2 regions of the Vibrio sp. Isolate22 genome follow, and region 1 is predicted to be linked to the other one. Evidence: riboswitches for the same ligand, from Rfam matches in the RefSeq annotation. Region 1 holds a riboswitch; the other holds the start of a gene.

Region 1 (4,397 bases):
AGCTAGCTCACGGTGAACTTGAGATTCCGTAGTACGTGCGCCAATTGCACCCCAGCTAATTAAGTCTGCTACGTATTGAGGCGTGATCATGTCTAGGAATTCACTTGCCGTCGGCATACCCATGTCTGTTAGATCAAGCAATAGCTTACGTCCAAGACGTAGACCATCGTTTAGCTTGAACGTGTCATCCATGTACGGGTCATTGATCAGGCCTTTCCAGCCAACGGTAGTACGTGGTTTTTCAAAGTAAACACGCATTACGATTTCAAGCTTATCGCCTAGTTCGTCACGCAGAACTTTCAAACGCTTACCGTATTCAAGAGCGGCTTCTGGATCATGAATAGAACATGGACCAACGATAACCAATAGGCGGTCATCTTTGTCTTCTAGAATGTTGTGAATTGCTTTACGGCTTTCAAAGGTTGTAGAAGAAGCAACTTCTGTTGCTGGAAACTTTTCTAAAACAGCAACAGGGGGTAATAACTCTTTTACTTTGTTAATTCTTACATCATCAGTCTGGAACATTGCTTACTTCTTCCTATATCTATCCTTGAGCTGAATGTACGTTATCTCACGTAACTTTCCATCAGCACATATCTTCTTGTTCCCTGTAACTTAACTAGTAAAAACGCCAGTTTCAATCACTAATTTAAAAAGAACGCAATTTTTTTTGTGTTTTATATTTAAAACACCCTGTATAACTTTATTTACATGCTATCGATTGCGCAATTTCAATCGGGTAACGTTGAATGTTTTTTCACCCATCACTTCTCAACGAAACTGTTCTATCAACAGAAACAAAAAAGCCCACGCTGTTAACGTGAGCTTTATAATTAATTACATTCTTTTCAATGGCTTGACGACACTGTCGAGCCCTTCTATTTTTAACGCTAGGCACAGTTTGAGCAAGTCACCTAGCTCACCGTTTGGGAACCCTTTCTTGTCGAACCACAACAAATATTCTTCAGGTAAGTCAATCAGTGTACGGCCGGCGTACTTTCCAAATGGCATCTGCATTCGAGCCAACTTAATCAGATTCTCTTTCTCTAGCATTGTTCGGTCTTTCTATGCGTCATCGATGTTCTGTAGAGTATCACCTAAACGTTCAACCCAATAGTTGATTGCATCTTTGGCATCATCAAGTGAATCGATCATAGTCGAAAAGTCCTTATTTCCGGCTTCACGATCGATCGCTGCGAACAGTGGTGTGCCATCTTGAGCGTCACTCACCAGCAGCTCGACACTCGCACTACCAACATTGGTGTGCTCTCCTGTCGCAACTTTGGAGATGGTCGACATGGCAAGCCCAAACGGTAAGACACTACTGGTAACGGCTAAAATAGGATTTGGCGTTTCAACGTTACTCAATGCGATACTTAGGCGTAACGTTTTGCCCGTCGGCTCACCAACGATCACTTTATGAGGCGATATTTTCTCCTCTAAACGACTCACCATGTGGTCAGTAAGTTCCTGAATTTCTTCTTGATCTAACGAGCCTTCTTCGGCGAGCACAAAAATTTGGTCAATGACGACAGAATCATAATCATCCAACTTATTCTTCAAGCGATCGGCGTCACGCAGCCCTATTCTTGCCCAAACGAGGTCAACTCCCCCGTCAGGGCCAGGCTGAAAATCTTCATAAGTGGTGAATTTGGTAGCAGTCTTGATTGGGCCGCCTGCACAACCAAACAAAAAGATGCTGGTTGCGACAAGCAAAAATAGTTTTAGAGGATTCATAGCGCACTTAGATTGGAAGAAAAACACCCAAGTATGCTATACCATATGTGAAAAGTTTGTAGAAAAAGGGGCTATAACTCAGAGCTAACTCTAAAATTAGTTGTGTTGAACAGTGTGAGCATACTCTACGATCACTTGATTTCCTTCGATGTAAGCATTTTGGATCTCTCCATCCACACTCATTCTACTTTTCAAATAGACCACTTTAGGACCAGAGTCATTTCCTTCTTTAAGTGACGGGAATACGTTTCTCGGCTCCAAATGAAGTAGGCGACAGAAATGGCTCACAAATGACATAGTTAGCGGCGACTCCCCTCGCAGCACGTTTGAGAAATCAAGCTGACTCATTCCAAGCTTCTTTGAAAACTCCATTTGTGTGATTCGCATTCGTGATTTTTGTGACATCCACGTTTGGTATAACGCTTCTCTATCTTGTTCAGTGAATTCCATACTGACTCCTTTATATAATTCATACCAATTAATTGTCCGGTTTTTCATACATAGCGTGTCAGGGTTCGGTTAGTGGAAGCCAAAGGTTTGGTTTTGATATGCGCTCAATTGTTATCCAAAACAAAACTCATAAGGCAAAACCATTCACAAAAATAATTAGAGCAAATACTTTCTTAATTTATTTCAATCACTTATAGGTAAATAAAGAATACATTTAGCAAGTTAATTTGTGACAAGAATTAAAAGTTCGAGATTAGCATTCCACATTTCAATCTATTCATTCGCATTTATAAAACGCGTTGACTACATTTCGCTTGCTTAAACGCACTTCTGGCAAACTATTTGAAAGAATAGGACGCAAAGCCACCGGTCTGTCGACAATTATTCTGCCTATGATAGCGGAGCTGCCACTTAACAGGATTTAAGTGCAAATGCGTGCCGGAGTGTTCTCTTTTTTGTAGGCCAAATACAGTAAGGACAAATAATGAAACAACTCCCAAAAAAATCACTCATCGCTCTATCGCTACTAAGCGTTAGTGGTGCAAGCTTCGGTCACGGTTATGTCTCGGCATACAATAATGGCGTAGCTGAAAGCCGTGTAGCGCTGTGTAAGTTCCCTGCGAGTGATACACAAGAGAAGAACACCAACTGTGGTGGTATCCAATACGAACCACAAAGTGTCGAAGGTCCTGAAGGCTTCCCAGAGGTTGGCCCTGCAGATGGAAAAATCGCTAGTGCGCAATCTTCTTTAGCGGCTGCGCTAGACGAGCAAACAGCAGACCGTTGGGTTAAACGCCCCATCCAATCTGGCTCTCAATACTTTGAGTGGACATTCACAGCAAACCACGTGACTCACGATTGGAAATACTACATTACAAAACCAGACTGGAATCCAAACCAGCCTTTGGCTCGCAGTTCTTTTGATCTAACGCCATTCTGTGTAGTCGAAGGCAATATGGAACAGCCACCAATGCAAGTAAGCCACTTGTGTAATGTCCCTGAGCGTGAAGGCTACCAAGTGATTCTTGCTGTTTGGGATGTGGGTGATACTGCAATGGCTTTCTACAACATTATTGATGTGAAATTTGATGGCGATGGCCCGATCATTCCTGATTGGGACCAAGGTGGTCAAATCAACCCAACTCGCGACCTAAACATCGGTGATGCCGTTTACACTCGTGTCTTTGACCAATCTGGTGAGAACGCTTCATACAGCACAGAGCTAGTCATTGAGAACAATGAACAAGGTAAAGCGAATAACTGGTCTTATGCATTGGCATCAAAGATCAACCAAGAGCAGACGCAAATCAAAGCGGGTCAATTGAACGACCAAGGTGATTTCGCTCCTGTATACGGCTCAAACCCGGTTTACTTAAAAGCAGGTTCAGGCTTTAAGAGCGTAGAGATCGGCTACAAGATTGATACTCCAGAGCCAGAGCATGAAGTTGAAGTAACAGGTTTAGAGTCAGAGTACATTATCGACGAGAATCAACCGACTCAACTTGATCTTACTCTAGCGGCAACGGGCGACGTTCAAGCAGAGCTCACGGTATACAACCACCACCGTGAAGCACTTGCGTCTCAGAAATCTGAACTTAAAGACGGACAAGTTGAAGATATTCGATTGACTCTGTCTAAATCTGAAGCTGGCCACCACATGCTTGTGGTTGTAACTAAGGATGACCAAGGCAACTTAGTTGACCAAAACACGCTTGATTTCCACCTTATGGACGAGCAAACACCGCCACCAGCAGGCGATTACGATTTCGTATTCCCTGAAAGCATTGAATCTTACACTGAAGGTACAAAAGTACTAAGCAGTGATGGTAGCGTTTATCAGTGTAAAGAGTTCCCATACTCTGGTTACTGTATTCAGTGGGCACCAACGGCAACTCAGTACGAACCTGGTGTAGGCTCACACTGGCAAGATGCTTGGTACAAAGTCGACTAATTGATCGCTCTGTATTTACTTTCATGTGAATAAAACTAAGCAATCAGCAAAACAAAACGGATGCCAAGCGCATCCGTTTTTTTATTCAGTATTCATCTACAAATCTGGTATTAAAGAAGGTAATGGTCTGCCAACAAAGCCACAAACAAGATCATGAGGTGATAAATAGAGAACTTAAATGTCTTCATCGCCATGTTAGGCTCATCGCGATACTTCAATACCCAGGCATGATACACAAACCCACCGTTGAGCACCAAAG
Region 2 (4,397 bases), on a different contig from region 1:
CATTACTACTAACGAGTAACTTTGCATTTCGCAAATAACCTCGTCATCAGCCTTGGTGTGCGAAAAGACACCACAAGACTAAATCAGGATCTATGTAATGAAAGATACGAAAACGTTCAATGAGCAAAGAGCAGAAATTTACTGGTGGCTATCAAGCTTATTCGCCAAAGAGCTCACTCAAGACGAACTTGACCACTACCATTCTGTTGAAATTCGTTCTTTCTTAACTGGTTTAGGCGAAAATGAAACTCTAAAGCCTGCTATTGATAAGTTGGTTGATGCACTGAACCGCCTACAAACTCGCGAAGATGCACAACTAGAACTGTCTGCTGACTTTTGCGACCTTTTCCTAAAGACAGATAAGCATGGCGCCCTTCCTTATGCCTCAATGTACATCGGTGAAACTGGCCTATTAAACGATAAACCAGCGAAAAAGATGGAAGAGATCATGGCTAAGCACAACCTAGTGGTTAACCAAGATCTAAAAGAACCAGCAGACCACATCGCTATCGAACTCGACTTCTTAGGAAACCTAATCATTCGCTCTAATGAAACAGAATCAGAAGAAGAACTAGAAAAATCGTTCGAAGTTCAGCAACAATTTATCGAGCAACAGCTATTAACTTGGATCCCGAAATTCAACGTTAAGTGTCACGATGTTGATGAATTCGGTTTCTACGCTGCTGTCTCTTCTCTGCTAATGGCTTTCTGTCAATTAGATGCTCAATATTTAGCTGGTGAATAAGGTTAACTGATGACTAGGTAAATAAATTCCGTAGAATGTGACAATTCACCCGGATTTCTGGGTGAATTGTATTGCGAGTATTTTCTAGTCAGTCTAGAATTGTGACCGCAAACGATAAAATATGAAACATTCACGAAATGCTATGCTTATTAAGTTCAGAGCATTTCGGTGTTAAAACAAGCCGCTCACTAGCGGTTTTTTGTTTTTTAACACTTTAGTACCCAAAGAGCCCTACAAATTTAAGCTCTTAGTTAGGTAGCTTAACGGCTACTTCACTCCGTACTTTGGGGAAAGTAGCTTCTAATAGGATAAAACCATGGCCACTATAAAAGATGTCGCTCGCTTAGCAGGCGTATCAACCACAACCGTTTCTCACGTAATCAACAAAACACGTTTTGTTGCAGAAGCGACTCAAGAAAAAGTAAATAAAGCGGTAGACGAATTAAACTATGCACCAAGTGCTGTTGCTCGTAGTTTGAAGTGTAATTCAACACGAACTATCGGCATGCTAGTGACTCAATCAACAAACCTATTCTTCTCTGAAGTTATCGATGGTGTTGAGAGCTACTGCTACCGTCAAGGTTACACTTTGATCCTGTGTAACACTGGTGGTATCTATGAGAAGCAACGTGACTACATTCGAATGCTTGCAGAGAAACGTGTAGATGGCATCTTAGTTATGTGTTCAGACCTAACAGAAGAACTGAGAGAGATGTTAGATCGTCATGCTGACATCCCTAAAGTAGTCATGGATTGGGGCCCAGAGAGTTCTCAAGCAGATAAAATCATTGATAACTCTGAAGAAGGCGGCTACCTAGCGACTAAATACCTAATCGACCGCGGTCACTCAAAGATTGCTTGTTTAAGTGGCCACTTAGACAAAGCAGCCTGTGTTGAACGTATCGCTGGTTACAAGCGCGCTCTAGAAGAAGCAAACATCACTGCAAGTGACGATATGATCATCGAAGGTAACTTCGAGTGTGATACAGCAGTACTTGCGGCAGACAAAATTGTTGAGATGGAAGAGCGCCCTACGGCAGTATTCTGCTTTAACGATACGATGGCACTCGGCTTAATGAGTCGCTTACAGCAAAAAGGCATCCGTATCCCAGAAGATATCTCTATCATTGGCTACGATAACATCGAATTGGCGGAGTACTTCTCTCCACCATTGACCACCGTTCACCAACCGAAGCGTCGTGTCGGCAAGAACGCATTCGAAATTCTGCTTGAGCGCATAAAAGACAAAGACCATGAAAAACGTGTCTTCGAAATGCACCCAGAAATTGTTGAACGTAGTACAGTTAAAACGTTAAATTAACTGATAAATTGAGTTTATTTTCATCAAGCGCACCTTTGGGGGCGCTTTTTTTATCAGCAGACAAAATAAACCTAGTTTCATATAATAAAGATCATTAATTGAAGCAATATCACATTTTGAAATATCAAGTGTGAGCCTCATTCAACAAAAACTTTATTCTATTCAATCAGTCACGCACAGGGCAAATCACTTGAAAAGGTGAGACGCAAAGCTTCCGGCCTAAACCACTCGTTGGTATGGTAGCGGGGTTACCGATGGCAAAATGCAGTAACTACTAATAATTTAGTAATTTACGGCTTATTGACAATGTAATTGCAACATTTTGCTAATCTCTCGGACCTGCTTATTTGGTGGCGTAGTTCAAATACACCGAGATAAATAACATGGATAAACCGATACTAAAGGACTCAATGAAGTTATTTGAGCCCCTAGGAAAAATAAAATCACGCTCAATGTTTGGTGGATTCGGTCTTTTTGCTGATGACACTATGTTTGCTCTGGTTGTTAATGACCAGTTGCACATACGAGCAGACAAAGGCACAACAAAACAGTTCGAGCAACAAGGGTTTCAACCGTACGTCTACAAAAAACGTGGTTTCCCTGTCGTAACTAAATACTTCGCTTTACCAGAAGGCCTGTGGCAAGACCAAGAGAAAATCTTACAACTTGCAACTACGTCTCTGGGTTTTGCAAAAGAAGAGAAAGCTGAACAGTCCGCTGCTAAGCCTACTCGACTGAAAGACCTCCCTAACCTTCGACTTGCCACTGAGCGCATGTTGAAGAAGGCCGGGATTGATTCCGTAGAACGTTTATATGAATCTGGCTCTGTAAACGCATTTAATGCCATCAAGGAATCTCATACGTCCTCTGTCAGTATTGAACTGCTTTGGGCATTAGAAGGAGCGATCAATGGCACGCATTGGTCGGTTATTCCACAGCAACGTCGCGAAGAGCTTATCAGTCGCGTCAATTAACATTGTCAGTACACCCTTTTTTATACAACTAAGCCGCATTTCTGCGGCTTTTTTTTCGATTAGTAACATTAGATAGTTTGCTGTTTTAGCACCCTATCAACATCCTAGAAAGATGGGCGATAATTATACTTAAAGTCGACTTTGACCATCGGAACGAAGTTAATCTCTCCAGATGAGTTCATGATTTCTTTGACTTTGATGCTCCCGTTTCTGATTTCAAACGAACGCACGTCCACCTTTTCAGAAGCTTGAGGTAGGATTTTGCTGAGTTCATAGGAACCCTTGCCGTTTATCTCCATCCAGATTTGTTTACCAGATTCGTAAGCCTGTGATTGGCTCGCAACTACATCCCCTTTAAAGATTTTAGATTCTACAGCGGCTCTATGATAGACACCCGAACCCATAGCTTGGAAAGAGAAAAGGCTTGTTGTAGCGATAACCGTCATCATTGATAATAATTTCATAGCTAGCTCCTTAGTTGTCTGCCTGAATAATTATCTAAAACAATCTTCATGCCTCGATTGTTACGTATATAGAACGAACCAAGACCAAAACTCTTTCAATTTTTTATCACTTTTTACGTGGTACAAATTATTTCTCTTAGATTAAGTTATATAAAACAATCCTCTAGCAAAAACTCATAATCTTTTAATCGCTGGATACTTCTCCCAGCTTTATGCTGCGAATTCCTATCGCTTACACAAAGCCAAACAGTTGGGCTAACCGTTCAAACTCTACTAATCGCATAAAATAAATAGTTTTTTATCATCTAATGAAAGTTAATCTATGCTTTGCCTGTCTATCTATACTAATGGTATGCATTGAAAATTTGAGGAAGTATCAATGAGTAAGAAAATGATATTGGGTATTGTGCTAGTCGTTACGATTGTTTTATTAGGCATCAACTTTGGTCAATACCTCACGCTGGAAAACGCCAAAGCACAACAAGCCGTGTTAAACGACTATATAGAAAGTAACTTTATTGTGGCTGCCGCGACTTACTTCATCGCGTATGTATTGATCACCGCTTTCTCTATTCCAGGAGCAGCGGTTGTTACCCTTCTTGGGGCTGCTCTATTTGGATTTTGGAACAGCTTACTTTTGGTTTCTTTCGCCAGTGCGATCGGCGCAACTCTTGCCTTTTTAAGTAGCCGCTACTTGCTACGTGACTGGATACAAACTAAGTTTGGCGACAAACTGTCTACAATTAATAAAGGTGTCGAAAAAGACGGCGCATTTTACTTGTTCTCTTTACGCCTTATACCTGTGTTCCCGTTTTTCCTTATCAACCTGCTAATGGGCTTGACGCCGATGTCGGTGACTCGCTACTACGTAACAAGCCAAATCGGCATGTTGC

The links. Region 1 has a riboswitch for cyclic di-GMP ahead of gbpA (N-acetylglucosamine-binding protein GbpA). Riboswitches for the same ligand answer to the same signal wherever they lie in the genome.
Region 2: it holds a riboswitch for cyclic di-GMP, as region 1 does, so the genes downstream of both, L1D55_RS16800 (TfoX/Sxy family DNA transformation protein) here and gbpA (N-acetylglucosamine-binding protein GbpA) in region 1, are expected to answer to the same signal.

Annotation. Positions count from the first base shown of each region.
Region 1 covers NZ_JAKEUW010000002.1:78,028-82,424, forward strand. The annotation lists gene aroG (3-deoxy-7-phosphoheptulonate synthase AroG) at 1-525, opposite strand, end outside; gene L1D55_RS01800 (DUF3820 family protein) at 838-1,053, opposite strand; gene L1D55_RS01805 (DUF3313 domain-containing protein) at 1,066-1,737, opposite strand; gene L1D55_RS01810 (transcriptional regulator) at 1,834-2,187, opposite strand; cyclic di-GMP riboswitch class I at 2,510-2,599, shown strand; gene gbpA (N-acetylglucosamine-binding protein GbpA) at 2,672-4,138, shown strand; gene cyoE (heme o synthase) at 4,249-4,397, opposite strand, start outside.
Region 2 covers NZ_JAKEUW010000030.1:47,389-51,785, reverse strand. The annotation lists gene torD (molecular chaperone TorD) at 98-745, shown strand; gene purR (HTH-type transcriptional repressor PurR) at 1,062-2,066, shown strand; cyclic di-GMP riboswitch class I at 2,237-2,322, shown strand; gene L1D55_RS16800 (TfoX/Sxy family DNA transformation protein) at 2,450-3,040, shown strand; gene L1D55_RS16795 (DUF3316 domain-containing protein) at 3,145-3,504, opposite strand; gene L1D55_RS16790 (TVP38/TMEM64 family protein) at 3,884-4,397, shown strand, end outside.